4 regions of the Erwinia sp. Eh17-17 genome follow, and region 2 is predicted to be linked to each of the others. Evidence: predicted binding sites of a transcription regulator. Region 2 holds the regulator's gene; each other region holds the start of a gene.
What was found. The regulator LexA, encoded in region 2, represses DNA repair genes until DNA is damaged. The targets are predictions, from matches to a motif close to TNCTGTATGTACATACAGNA.
Positions count from the first base shown of each region.

Region 1 (3,123 bases), on a different contig from region 2:
AATGACCAGCACTATTTCTTTGCCCGGCCAGAGCTGGCCGGGCTTGAGGATATTACAGCGGGTTTTTTTTATTGCGTACCAGATTGAGGCATTCCACCGCCATGGAGAAGAACATGGCGAAGTAGATGTAACCTTTCGGAATATGAATGTTGAAGCTTTCCAGTATCAGCGTGAAGCCGACGAGGATCAGGAACGCCAGCGCCAGCATTTTCACTGACGGGTGACGATCGACAAATTCACCAATCGCGCGGGCGGCAAACATCATCACCAGTACGGCAATCACCACGGCAGCCATCATAATAATCAGGTGATCGGACAGGCCAACGGCGGTAATCACGGAGTCGAGGCTGAAAATAATATCCAGCACCATGATTTGTACGATAGCACCGGCAAACGAGTGCACGCTGGTCTTGTGCTCCCCTTCGCCGCCCTCAATGCTTTCATGAATCTCCATGCTGGATTTCCACAGCAGGAACAGCCCACCAAACAGCAGGATCAGGTCACGCGCTGAGAACGCATGATCCATCAGGGTAAACAGAGGATCGGTCAGGCGGATAACCCAGGCAATCGAGGCCAGCAGGCCAAGACGCATCAGCATCGCGCCAGCCAGCCCGATGCGGCGGGCCGTATTCTGCTGATGTTTAGGCAGTTTTGCCACCACCAGAGAGAGGAAAATAATATTATCTATCCCGAGAACTATCTCGAGGATCGTCAGCGTGCCAAGCGCTAACCAGGCATTGGGATCGGCAATCCATTCAAACATGTTAAAAACACACCTTAAACTTAAACAAAAGCTAAACGGCGATTATACGCAAGGTTGACGATAGTAGGAAAACCTTTAGCGCAATGGTTACAGAAGAAAATGGCGGGCAAGCAGAGGCGCGGTAAACGTCTTTTTAAGATAAAAGCCGCGCGGCAGCGTCATTACAGGCTGCCCGTCGCGGCCAATGCCCTCGGTCAGCGCTTTACTGTTGGCCGCTTTGGGGCGAATTTGCAGGAACTCGCCGTGGCGTGCCGTGATCTGATCGACCTGACCCAGCACGATCATATCCATCAGCTCTTCCCAGTCGCGCTGCAGCTGCAGTTCCTCTTCGGCGCTGGGGCTCCACAGCAGGGGCGCACCGACATGGCGCTGTTCCAGAGGAATAGCGCGATCCCCTTCTACCGGCACCCAGAGCACCCGCGCCAGCTTATGGCGCACGTGGCTGTTTTGCCAGGTCACCCCGCTGTTGCCGGTCAGGGGAGCTACGCAGACAAAGGTGGTTTCCAGCGGGCGTCCGGCGGCATCCACCGGAATGGTTTTCAGCTCAATGCCGATCCCGGCGAAGTCCTGTTCCGGTTTACTGCCTGCACTGGCACCGAGATAACGTTCCAGTAACAGACCCACCCAGCCTTTATCACGCTTCAGATCGCGCGGTACTGGCAGGGCGATGCGCAGCGCCAGCTCGCCCAGCGTATACCCGGCAAGGGCCGAGGCACGCGCCAGCAGTTCTGCTTCATCCTGCGGTGGGGGAACGAAGTAAAGATCGTCACTCATCATCACGTCCGGGTTTTGTTCAAAAAATAGCCGTCATTTGCGCACACGAGGAATATGGCTAACTTATCTGGGGAAAACACTAATAATAGCATGATAACTCGTGTTTTTTTATTGCATCCGCTGCCAGAAAATATCCCACTCTGTACAGTTTTACCCGTCTTGTCACCGACAATGAACAGGATCACGGGGGTACTTATCCACAGAAAAGTGGGATAACTCACCTTTTACAATAATACTGTTTCCATTTACAGCCTTGACGGCGGCACTTTTCCCCAGTTTTGCGCTTTTCCCGGCGAAGTAATCAACATATTCTGTGGATAACGTAGTAAGCGTTCGATCTTTCACCAGCGGTCGATCATGACCCTGTGACAACCGCATGACAACCGGGGGGAAAGCTGTGGTTAACGACAAAGGTTACTGATTAATATGGGTTTATTCTTATTTTTTTTAGGGGCGCTTTTTATCCGCCAGAAAGTTTTCCCCATCTGTTAACAGAGTTCTGCACAAAGCTATCCACAGAAAACGTGAATAAGATCGCGTTTTTGTCCGGGTTTCTGTTTATAACTTTGCCAAAAAGGATGAGTTATCCCAGCCTGACGCGATCACCTCGTCTGAAACCAGTGGTTTACCGTCTGTAAGGAGTATGAAACAATCAGAACATCCAGTTTTAGTTTGAGGTAGTCCGGTGATCGATGATGATGGCTACCGCCCGAATGTTGGTATCGTAATTTGTAACAAGCAGGGGCAGGTGCTGTGGGCCAGACGTTTCGGTCAGCACTCCTGGCAGTTTCCCCAGGGGGGTATTAACCCCGGTGAAACGGCGGAGCAGGCGATGTACCGCGAACTTTTCGAGGAAGTCGGTTTGAACCGCAAGGATGTTCGCATCCTTGCATCTACCCGTAACTGGTTACGATATAAGTTGCCAAAACGTTTGGTGCGTTGGGACACAAAGCCGGTTTGTATCGGCCAAAAACAGAAGTGGTATCTTCTGCAGCTGATGTGCAATGACGCGGATATCAACATGCAAACCAGCAGCACGCCTGAATTTGACGGCTGGCGCTGGGTAAGTTTCTGGTATCCGGTACGCCAGGTGGTCTCTTTTAAACGTGATGTTTACCGACGCGTGATGAAAGAATTCGCCGGTGTGGTTATGCCCCTGCAGGAGAATACCGTACAGCGAAATGCGCCAGGTTTTCGACGGAAGAGAGGTTAAGCCACGTAGATTATGCTCACACAGCTACGCGAAATAGTTGAAAAAGTGGCGGCAGCGCCCCGGCTTACCGAGGCGCTGGATATTTTGGTTAACGAAATCTGTCTGGCGATGGATACCGAGGTCTGCTCGGTGTACCTTGCCGATCACGATCGCCGCTGCTATTACCTGATGGCTACGCGTGGGCTAAAAAAGCCGCGTGGGCGCACGGTCGCCCTGGCCTTTGATGAAGGTATCGTCGGACTGGTGGGCCGTCTGGCTGAGCCAATCAACCTTGCTGATGCGCAGAGTCACCCCAGCTTCAAATATATTCCCTCCGTGAAGGAAGAGCGTTTCCGCTCGTTCCTTGGCGTGCCGATTATCAGCCGTCGTCAGC
Region 1 is NZ_JBDFQT010000007.1:137,351-140,473, forward strand. Features, by position in the region: gene ABEH87_RS17355 (TerC family protein) at 53-763, opposite strand; gene mutH (DNA mismatch repair endonuclease MutH) at 851-1,540, opposite strand; gene rppH (RNA pyrophosphohydrolase) at 2,223-2,750, shown strand; gene ptsP (phosphoenolpyruvate--protein phosphotransferase) at 2,763-3,123, shown strand, end outside.
Region 1: a site for LexA is predicted at 1,771-1,790, ahead of mutH (DNA mismatch repair endonuclease MutH). Genes of this name have one in related genera too.

Region 2 (3,123 bases):
CGGCATGCCAGACGCTGAGAAGCTGCTGGCTGTTGCGCGCCCCGTAGGCTTCGCCAGAGCAGGCTTCGACCGCATAGGCAAAGCCGTCCAGCGCATAGGCGGTAAAGGTAAGAAACATCAGCAGCACGGCATTGACCGCCACAATATCGTTGCCCAGCCGCGCACCAAAAATGGTCAGTGATGCGAAACAGATTTGCAGCAACAGTGAACGCAGCATGATATCGCGGTTGAGGCGCAGCAGGCGCCCGAGGTCTCCGCGCCAGGCTCCGAGCATCAGCCGGAGTGACAGACCGCGCAGCACCATGACCCGCCACACCAGCAGCAGGCCGACAATCAGGCTGACATACTCAGCGATGGCAGTAGCCGCCGCAGCCCCCTGTACGCCCCACTTCAGGCCAATCACGAACCACAGATCGAGCAGGATGTTCACCAGGTTGCCGACCACCAGCAGGATCACCGGGGCCCGGGCGTACTGCACGCCGAGCAGCCAGCCCAGCAGTACCAGATTTGCCAGCGTCGCCGGCGCACTGAGCCAGCGTACCTGCATAAACAGCGCGGCCTGGTGCAGGACATCATCGCTTCCGCCCGTTACGCTCAGTGCCAGATGAGTGAGCGGCTGTTTAAACAGAATAAACAGCAGTCCTGCGCATAGCGCCAGCAGCAGCGGCTGCATCAGCCCACGGGCCAGTGCCTGCCGGTCATTGGCACCAAAAGCCTGCGCCGTCAGCCCGGTTGTGCTCATACGTAAAAACAGCAGCAGCATAAACAGGAAGCTGGTGATGGTAGTGCCAATGGCGACGCCGCCCAGATAAGTCGGGCTGTCGAGATGGCCGATAACAGCAGTATCCACCAGGCCGAGAAGCGGCACGGTGATATTAGACAGGATCATGGGCAGCGCCAGCCGCCAGAGGTTTTTATCCGCAGAGGTAAGCAGTTTCATCACAGTCCATCATGGTTAAAACCAACAACGGATATTAATACGCGCCGCAGGTGCGGCGCGCATAATTTAGCGGGGAGTAACGTTTACAGCCAGTTGCCGTTTCGTATCACGCCGACGGCAAGACCTTCGATGGTCAGCGTCTGCTGACGCAGGTCAACGATGATAGGTTTGAAATCCGGGTTTTCCGGCAGCAGTTGCACCGTGTTACCCTGCCTTTTCAGGCGTTTTACCGTCACTTCGTCGTCAATGCGCGCCACTACGACCTGGCCGTTGCGCACCTCTTCCGTTTTGTGTACCGCTAACAGGTCACCGTCCATAATGCCGATATCTTTCATCGACATGCCGCTAACGCGCAGCAGGAAATCGGCACCCGGTTTAAACAGGTCAGGGTCAACCTTATAGTGGCCTTCGATATGCTGCTCTGCCAGCAGGGGTTCACCCGCTGCGACCCGACCAATCAATGGAAGACCTTCTTCTTCTTCCATCATCAAACGGATACCGCGAGACGCGCCGGAGACGATCTCAATCACGCCTTTACGCGCTAAGGCCTTCAGGTGTTCTTCAGCCGCATTCGGGGAACGGAAACCAAGCTGCGTGGCGATCTCTGCGCGCGTCGGTGGCATACCAGTTTGATTAATATGGTCGCGAATCAGGTCGTAAACCTGCTGCTGCCTTGCCGTTAGTGCTTTCATCCCGCCCCCTGGTTGTTTATACAGTCGACTGTGAGTATATACAGGTATTTAGACATTGAAAACCTAAACTTGGGCGAAATGCCGTTTGTCGCGATTTTTGGAAAATTCATCGCAAATGTGGCACTAACAGCATGATCCAGACAAAAATTGCCAGCAAGATAGTTAACAGCACGGCGGCGGAGGCCATATCTTTTGCCCGTCCGGCCAGAGGGTGAATTTCACTGCCGATGCGGTCAACCACCGCTTCGACGGCGCTGTTTAATATTTCTACAATAATAATCATCACCACCGAGCCAATTAACAGCACCCGCGTAATGGCATCGACGTCCAGCCAGCAGGCCACGGCTATGGCAATAATTACAGCAACCGCTTCCTGGCGGAAAGCCGCTTCATGCTGCCACGCGGCGCGAAGGCCTTGCCACGAGTATCCGGCAGCTTTTACGATTCGAGTCAGTCCGGTGACATTATTTGCCATAATCAGGGAACCCTTTGAGAAGTTTAACGTCAATGAGTGGAACTACAGGTTTTTCAACACCACAGATTCTGTTGGCGCTTTCTGGTATGCTTGCGGCGCTTTGCTAACAAGAGGCTTCATGTTGTCTATGTCAGGTTGGCGTAAATTATATTATAACTTATTGAATCTACCAGTTAAATTTCTGGTAAAAAGTAAGGCAATCCCGTCTGAACCGGTTGCCGAACTCGGGCTTGATACGTCGCGCCCTATTATGTATGTGCTGCCTTATGATTCAAAGGCCGATCTCCTCGCGCTTCGTGAGCAGTGCCGCAAAGAAGACCTTCCCGATCCTCTGGAACCGCTGGAGATCGACGGTACGGTATTGCCACGTCATGTGTTTATCCATGATGGCCCGCGCGTGTTTCCCTATTTTGTCCCGAACGTGCAGTCGGTCAAACTGTTCCACGAATATCTGGACCTGCACCGTAATCATCCTGAACTGGATGTGCAGATGGTCCCGGTCTCGGTGATGTTTGGCCGTGCGCCCGGTCGCGAGGTTCAGGGTGACGAACAGCCGCACCTGCGGATGCTCAACGGCATCCAGAAGTTCTTTGCGGTGATCTGGCTGGGTCGTGACAGCTTTGTGCGCTTCTCTCCGATGGTCTCACTGCGCCATATGGCCACGGAGCACGGTACGGATAAGATTATTGCGCAGAAGCTGGCCCGCGTGGCGCGTATGCACTTTGCCCGTCAACGTCTGGCGGCTGTCGGCCCTCGTCTGCCGGTCCGTCAGGATCTGTTCAATAAACTGTTACAGTCCAAAGCGATCGCCAAAGCGGTCGATGATGAAGCGCGCAGCAAGAAAATCTCCATTGAAAAAGCCCAGCAGAATGCCGTTGAGCTGATGGAAGAGATCGCCGCCGACTTCTCCTACGAAGCGATTCGTCTTACCGACCGCATCATGGGCTGGACCTGGAGCAAATTGTACCAGGGGATCAACGTCAACGGCGGTGAACGCGTGCGCCAGCTGGCACAGG
Region 2 is NZ_JBDFQT010000014.1:38,664-41,786, reverse strand. Features, by position in the region: gene dinF (MATE family efflux transporter DinF) at 1-940, opposite strand, end outside; gene lexA (transcriptional repressor LexA) at 1,024-1,632, opposite strand; gene ABEH87_RS20965 (diacylglycerol kinase) at 1,739-2,107, opposite strand; gene plsB (glycerol-3-phosphate 1-O-acyltransferase PlsB) at 2,235-3,123, shown strand, end outside.

Region 3 (3,123 bases), on a different contig from region 2:
ACCAGGCCGCTGGCGTTCAGACCAAACAGCCAGGTGACGAACACACCCACTGCGGCGGCAATCGCCGTGGTGAAAAGCAGCACGCCAATGGTCAGCAGGCTGATTTTACCCAGCGATGAGGCATTATGCAGGCGGGCAACGGCACTGAGAATAGAGGCGAACACCAGCGGCATAACAATCATCTGCAGCAGCTGCACATAGCCGTTACCCACAAGGTTAAACCAGCTCACCGACTCTTTTATGACCGGGTTGTTTTCACCATAGATAGCGTGCAGTGCCAGACCGAACAGTACGCCGACCACCAGGCCAAACAGCACTTTCTTCGACAGGCTCCAGCCCGTGCGCCCCGTTTTTGCAATCAGTAGCAGCAGCGCGATAAACGCTGCAATGTTAATAATGAGTGGAAAATTCATTCCCATAGTCTCCAAAAAATACGGGCTACGGCGTAGCCATGCTGACGGCAGTTAATTTCTGTCGCACAGTAAGTAAACCAGTAGCGGAATGGTATCAGCTAGTCAGGGTGCAGCCTTATATCCAAACGGAATTATTTATTCCTTTTTGGCTGTATTTGGTGGGTTATTGCGCATCGTGGTGGTTAATTAAGCGCTCGATGTGATTTTGTGCAGAATTTACCACCTGGCTGGTCCAGTCTGATGCACCAAAAGGCAGCGCGCCGGGGGGAAACCAGATGGCATAGCCTACCAGGATCAGGCACAGCGCCCGCTCAAGCTGGTTACCTTTCTGACTTCTCAGCAGCGGCAGCCGGAAGCGCCAGCGGCACGGCCAGAGAAGGGGAACCCCGGCAGGCGTGAGCATATCGGCAACAATATGACTGAGGTAGCCCAGCACCATCCCCTGAAACGCATCTGCCGGGATGAGCCAGCCCGCCGGCAGTTTTAACTGCAGCAGGGCGACACCGCCGACGACGGCCAGCAGGCTGTGAGTAAAGCCCCGGTGCCCAAAGGCGCGCGCGATCGGATGCGAGAGCCATTTCAGGCGCTGGCCGAGAAATGATTTCGGGTGGTCGATATCCGGCAGCAGACAGGTCAGCAGCGTGGCCGGAATAATATGCCACCAGTCCGCGCTGGCCAGAACGGGAGTCAGTTCGGCACGCTTGGCAAAAATCGCACTGGCAATGGCAAAAATAAGATGGCCCTCGGCCGTCATGGGGATACCTGGCTGCATAACTGTCAATGCATCCAGTATAGGGAATATATACAGTAGAATAAATATGTGACGCTGTAACGAAAGATAAATAAGTCACGACTGATTAACCGGTGAACAGGCCGCGCCTGGCGGGAACCGGTTCACCGGGCGGCACTAGCGCGCCAGCCAGCCGCCATCCACCGCCAGCGTATAGCCGTTAACGTAATCGGCTGCGGCGGAGGCCAGGAAGACCACCGGGCCCATCATATCTTCGCTTTGGCCCCAGCGCGCGGCAGGGATGCGCTGCAGTATCTGCTGATTGCGATCCTCATCCTCCCGCAGCTGCTCGGTGTTATTCGTCGCCATATAGCCGGGAGCGATGGCGTTAACATTTATGTTGTGCTGCGCCCACTCATTGGCCATCAGGCGCGTCAGGCCCATGACTGCGCTTTTGGACGCGGTATAAGAGGGAACGCGAATGCCACCCTGATAGGAGAGCATTGAGGCGATGTTGATAATTTTCCCGCCGCGCCCCTGGCGGATAAACTGACGGGCAACGGCCTGCGAAAGGAAAAACAGCGTCTTGCTGTTGAGGTTCATCACATCATCCCAGTCGCGTTCGCTGAAATTAATCGCATCATCGCGGCGAATAATCCCGGCATTGTTCACCAGAATATCCAGCTGCGGGCAGGCCGCCAGAGCCTGCTCCATCACGCTGTCGATACAGTGGCTGTCTGCCAGATCGGCGGTGATGCTGATAAACCGCCGTCCGGTAGCGGTAATTTTGTGCGCCGTTTCGCTGGCTGATGAGCGGTTGACGCCAATGATATCGCATCCCGCCTGGGCCAGACCCAGCGCCATTCCCTGACCAAGCCCCGTATTACATCCGGTAATCATGGCCACTTTGCCTTCCAGGTTAAATGCATTGAGGATCATCGCGGCTTCCTTATAGAAAAGATGGCGCGCGCAGATTCAGTGATTTTAACGGGCGTTGCGCGAGCCGATAAGGGGAGCATAGGCAGAAGAGAGGATGAATTCAACAAAAATGAAACATTGTTTTAATTATTTTGTCGGAGTGGCTGAGAAAATGAACTGCCCGGCAACTCAGATACTGCCGGGCAGGATGGATTAGCGTCCGTGCAGATGCTGCGCCGTCAGCTCTTCCAGACTGTTCAGCCGGACATCTGCCAGAGACCAGCGCGGGTCTGCAGCGTGGCTGGCATCCGGTATGACGATGGAACGCATACGGCCTGCTTTGGTGGCAATCATGCCGTTGAACGAATCTTCCAGCGTCACGCAGTTCAAGGGATCGACCCCAAGGCCGGCAGCCGCATCAAGGTAGACCTGCGGGTGAGGTTTACTGTATGGCAGGGATTCGGCCGAGGCCAGCACGTCAAAGTAACCGCGCAGGTTGAACATCTCCAGCACCCTTTCCAGCATGAACAGCGGTGAGGCAGAGGCGAGACCGATCTTCAGCCCTTCGGACTGACAGAGCCGTAACGCCTGCTCTACGCCGGGCAGCAGCGGACGGGTTTCTTCAACCAGACTTAACGCCCGCGCGATCACCCTTTGTGTCACTTCCGCCTGAGACGGTCCTTCCCACGGCAGGGTTTCGTACCACATGCGTACCACCTGATCGATGCGCAGGCCCAGTGCATCGGGCATCTCGCCACGGCGGCTGAGGTCAACATCAAGGGTAGTGAGAATATCCAGTTCGGCTTGTTGCCATAGCGGTTCAGAATCGATCAGCAGGCCATCCATATCAAAAATGGCGGCGAGTACGGGGCGGTGATATGACATTCTGCGGCTCCATTTGACAGTTTGAGGCAGTTTATCATGAAGAGGGGATGAAAATTGATCATCGGGGCGGCCCGGATGCGGAAACCCGCTATTAAGTCCTCATTTTGCAGGCGCTTTTAGCGCACTACAGGTAAACTGACAGGCAGACATCTGATGGACAGGAGAAAGCATGACGTA
Region 3 is NZ_JBDFQT010000001.1:1,118,801-1,121,923, reverse strand. Features, by position in the region: gene ABEH87_RS04985 (L-cystine transporter) at 1-413, opposite strand, end outside; gene ABEH87_RS04980 (metal-dependent hydrolase) at 577-1,167, opposite strand; gene kduD (2-dehydro-3-deoxy-D-gluconate 5-dehydrogenase KduD) at 1,321-2,082, opposite strand; gene hxpB (hexitol phosphatase HxpB) at 2,275-2,946, opposite strand; gene ABEH87_RS04965 (YniB family protein) at 3,116-3,123, shown strand, end outside.
Region 3: a site for LexA is predicted at 1,186-1,205, ahead of ABEH87_RS04980 (metal-dependent hydrolase). Genes of this name have one in related genera too.

Region 4 (3,123 bases), on a different contig from region 2:
GGCGCTGAAAGCTGTTCAGGGAGCGCAGCGTGGCTGACGTCACCACCACGTGAGGGATTTTACGCCACAGCAGCTTTTCCAGCTGTTCGCTGACGCGGATCCCGGCACAGTGAAACATCAGGTGCGCGGCACCATCGCGCACTTCGCGCGTTACCCATTTTGACACCGGCGCACCGGAAGCCTGTTCCATGGCGGCCAGCCGCCACAGCTTGCTGGTGGCTTCAAACCAGCCCAGTGCGCGGTTCATCTGAATTAACGTGCGGTGCAGGCGCACCACGTCAAACTGGCCGCTTTTCTCGCTGAGATCGTTCATCATGCCTTCCGCCAGCCCGCGCAGCGCATCGCTGAGTTTAAACAGCCGGGCGCAGATCGTCAGGATCTCTTCGGGCAGCAGCCCCATCTCAAAGCGGAACTCCCCCTCCTGACCTTCCGGCGGCAGGTAAAGACCGAGGATCTGCGACAACATCTGCAACTGTTCGCGCACCTCTTCACAGTGGGCTTTTAATTTGTCCGGGTGGCTGAGGGGCGGCGGACGCTTCGGCCGGAACTGCGCCAGGCACTGCTCCACCAGGCGGCAAAACAGGTCGAGCTGCAATACGGTCCAGCCCGGCGTGATTTCACCGCTCATCTCCAGCGCGTCGCGCGCCACATCCGGCAGATGATGGCCCTCATCCAGCACCAGCAGCAGATTTTTCGGCGGCGGCAGCACCGACTCAGTTTCCAGAGCCGCCATCACCAGGGCATGGTTCGCCACCACCACATCGGCGTCTTCAATCTCACGCCGTGCCACATAGAACGGGCATTCGCGAAACCAGTTGCAGTTGCTGCCCAGACAGTTGGCTTTGTCGGTGCTCAGACGTTGCCAGAGCGAATCTTCAATATTCTCAGCACAGTGATCGCGCAGCCCGTCCCACTGGTAGCGTTTCAGTGATTTTTCCAGTTCAGTGCAGATCGCGCGCTCATCCTTGCTGGCGGTCATGTCGTCGTCGAGAAACAGCAGCAGGTCGCCCTGGTTTTCTTCGTCCGTTGCCAGCGCCGACAGATTACGCGGGCAGACGTAGCGCCCACGGCCAAAGGCAGCGGTAAACTTCAGGTCGGGGATAATTTTCTTCAGCAGCGGCAGGTCCTTGCTGAATATCTGGTCCTGTAGTGCCACATTGGCGGTGCTGACCACCAGCGGTTTTTCCTCGGCGCGACTGACGGCAATGCCCGGAATCAGGTAGGAGAGGGTCTTCCCCACCCCGGTGGGGGCTTCAATAGCCAGATGACGGCCATCGTCCCCCGCCAGCGTTTTGGCCACTTCAGCAATCATCTGACGCTGCGGCGCACGCGGAATAAAATCGGGGACTTGCTGTTGCAGGGCTTTATACCACCCGGCAATTTGCGTTTTTAACGCGACAGTTAACGCCATGACAACCACTTCCTGCTGAACAAGGCTGTATTTTTACACAGTATGGCGACGGCGTCAGCCTGCAAACGCTAATCTCCAGAGGAGGCTCGCAGTTTCAGCCGGTCATTTACTGGCGGCGACGCTGTAATCGTCTTGCAGATCACATCCGGACAGCGTCGGGTCAGTCCGCCGGGCCAATCGCCTTATACATCACCGTGGTTGCGTCCATCACTCCGGCGGTGGAGCGGGCGTAACCGGGGATCTGCCCGGCGGTTTGCCAGCCAAGCGAACGGTAAAGAGGTTCCGCCACGTCGCCGCTGCGCGTATCCAGCACCAGCAGGCTGCGCCCGAGCTGACCGGCGCGTGCCTCTGCCTGCTGCATCAGCGCGCGGGCAATCCCGCTGCGACGCGCGTCCGGGTGAACCAGCAGTTTCACCACTTCGGCGCGGTGCACCCCGTTGGCTGGCATCGCCAGTACCAGCATAACGGTGCCTACAATGCGCTCTTCACAACGGGCCACCAGCAGCTGTTTATCGCCGCAGGCCAGACTGAGAACGACATCCTGCCAGAAGTGATTCATCTGCTGCGCATCGCGCTTCACAAAACCTATACTCGCGCCCTGCGCCACGCAGCCGTCCAGCACGTTGCACAGTGCCGCCAGCTCCTGCTGTGCCCCGGCAGCATCCAGCCACTGATAGTTAATCGTTTTCATGGGCGGGCCACCACCAGCGCATAGTGCGCTCCGGTTGCTTCAGGCGCGTGGAAGGTGGTGCGACCGAACAGATGAAAGCGCAGACAGTCCCCCTGCTCCAGTCGCCATACGCGGTCATCCATCTGAAACTCCAGTACGCCATCCAGTATCCAGATATGCTGCTCCAGCCCGGCAAGCGGCGGCAGGTCATAGTCAATGCGCGCCCCGGCCGCCAGCCTGGCCTCCACCAGCTCCGCCTGAAAGGCCTGCGCCGGAGGGGAGACAGTGCGGCGCTGATAGCCGTTCTCACGATCGTGCCAGACGCTTTGCTGAGCGGGCCGCAACAGCTGTATCGTTTCCTGCTCCACTTCGCTTAACAGCCGTGACATGGTCAATCCATAGGCATGACATAAGCGGTTAAGCAGTGCGGCGGTGGGGCTGGTTTCAGCACGTTCAATGCGCGATAGCGAAGCACGGCTAATCCCGGTAAGCTCAGCCAGCGCCTCCAGCGACCAGCCCTTCTCCAGGCGCAGGTCAGCAAGACGTTGTGCCAGTCGCTGTTCTGTTGGCGTTTGTTCCATTGTAGTTTCTCATATTTGGGATTTAATCTCTTATATGAGATATAAGCGTAAATCCTTGTCATTTCAACTTGTACAATAATAAATACTTTGTACAAGCTGAGGTAATTGGTTAGGCTGATAACAGGTCCGAAAGTGAGTAAGAGGTAATACATGGCACAGTACAGCATCGGAGACGTCGCAGAACGCTGCGGTATTAACCCGGTCACGCTGCGCGCCTGGCAGCGTCGTTACGGTCTGCTGAAGCCACAGCGAACAGAGGGAGGTCACCGTCTGTTCGATGAAGACGATATTGAGCGCATCGAAGAGATCAAACGCTGGATAGAGAGTGGCGTTCCGGTCGGCAAGGTTAAAGCCCTGATCGAAGGCGAAAACGTTAACTTCGATGATGGATGGTTCATCCTTCAGGAAGAGATTCTGGCGGTACTCCGTCAGGTTCGTCCGTCAAAGCTGCGGGCAAAAAT
Region 4 is NZ_JBDFQT010000002.1:465,118-468,240, forward strand. Features, by position in the region: gene dinG (ATP-dependent DNA helicase DinG) at 1-1,411, opposite strand, end outside; gene ABEH87_RS07510 (GNAT family N-acetyltransferase) at 1,572-2,102, opposite strand; gene ABEH87_RS07515 (XRE family transcriptional regulator) at 2,099-2,662, opposite strand; gene ABEH87_RS07520 (MerR family transcriptional regulator) at 2,813-3,123, shown strand, end outside.
Region 4: a site for LexA is predicted at 1,435-1,454, ahead of dinG (ATP-dependent DNA helicase DinG). Genes of this name have one in related genera too.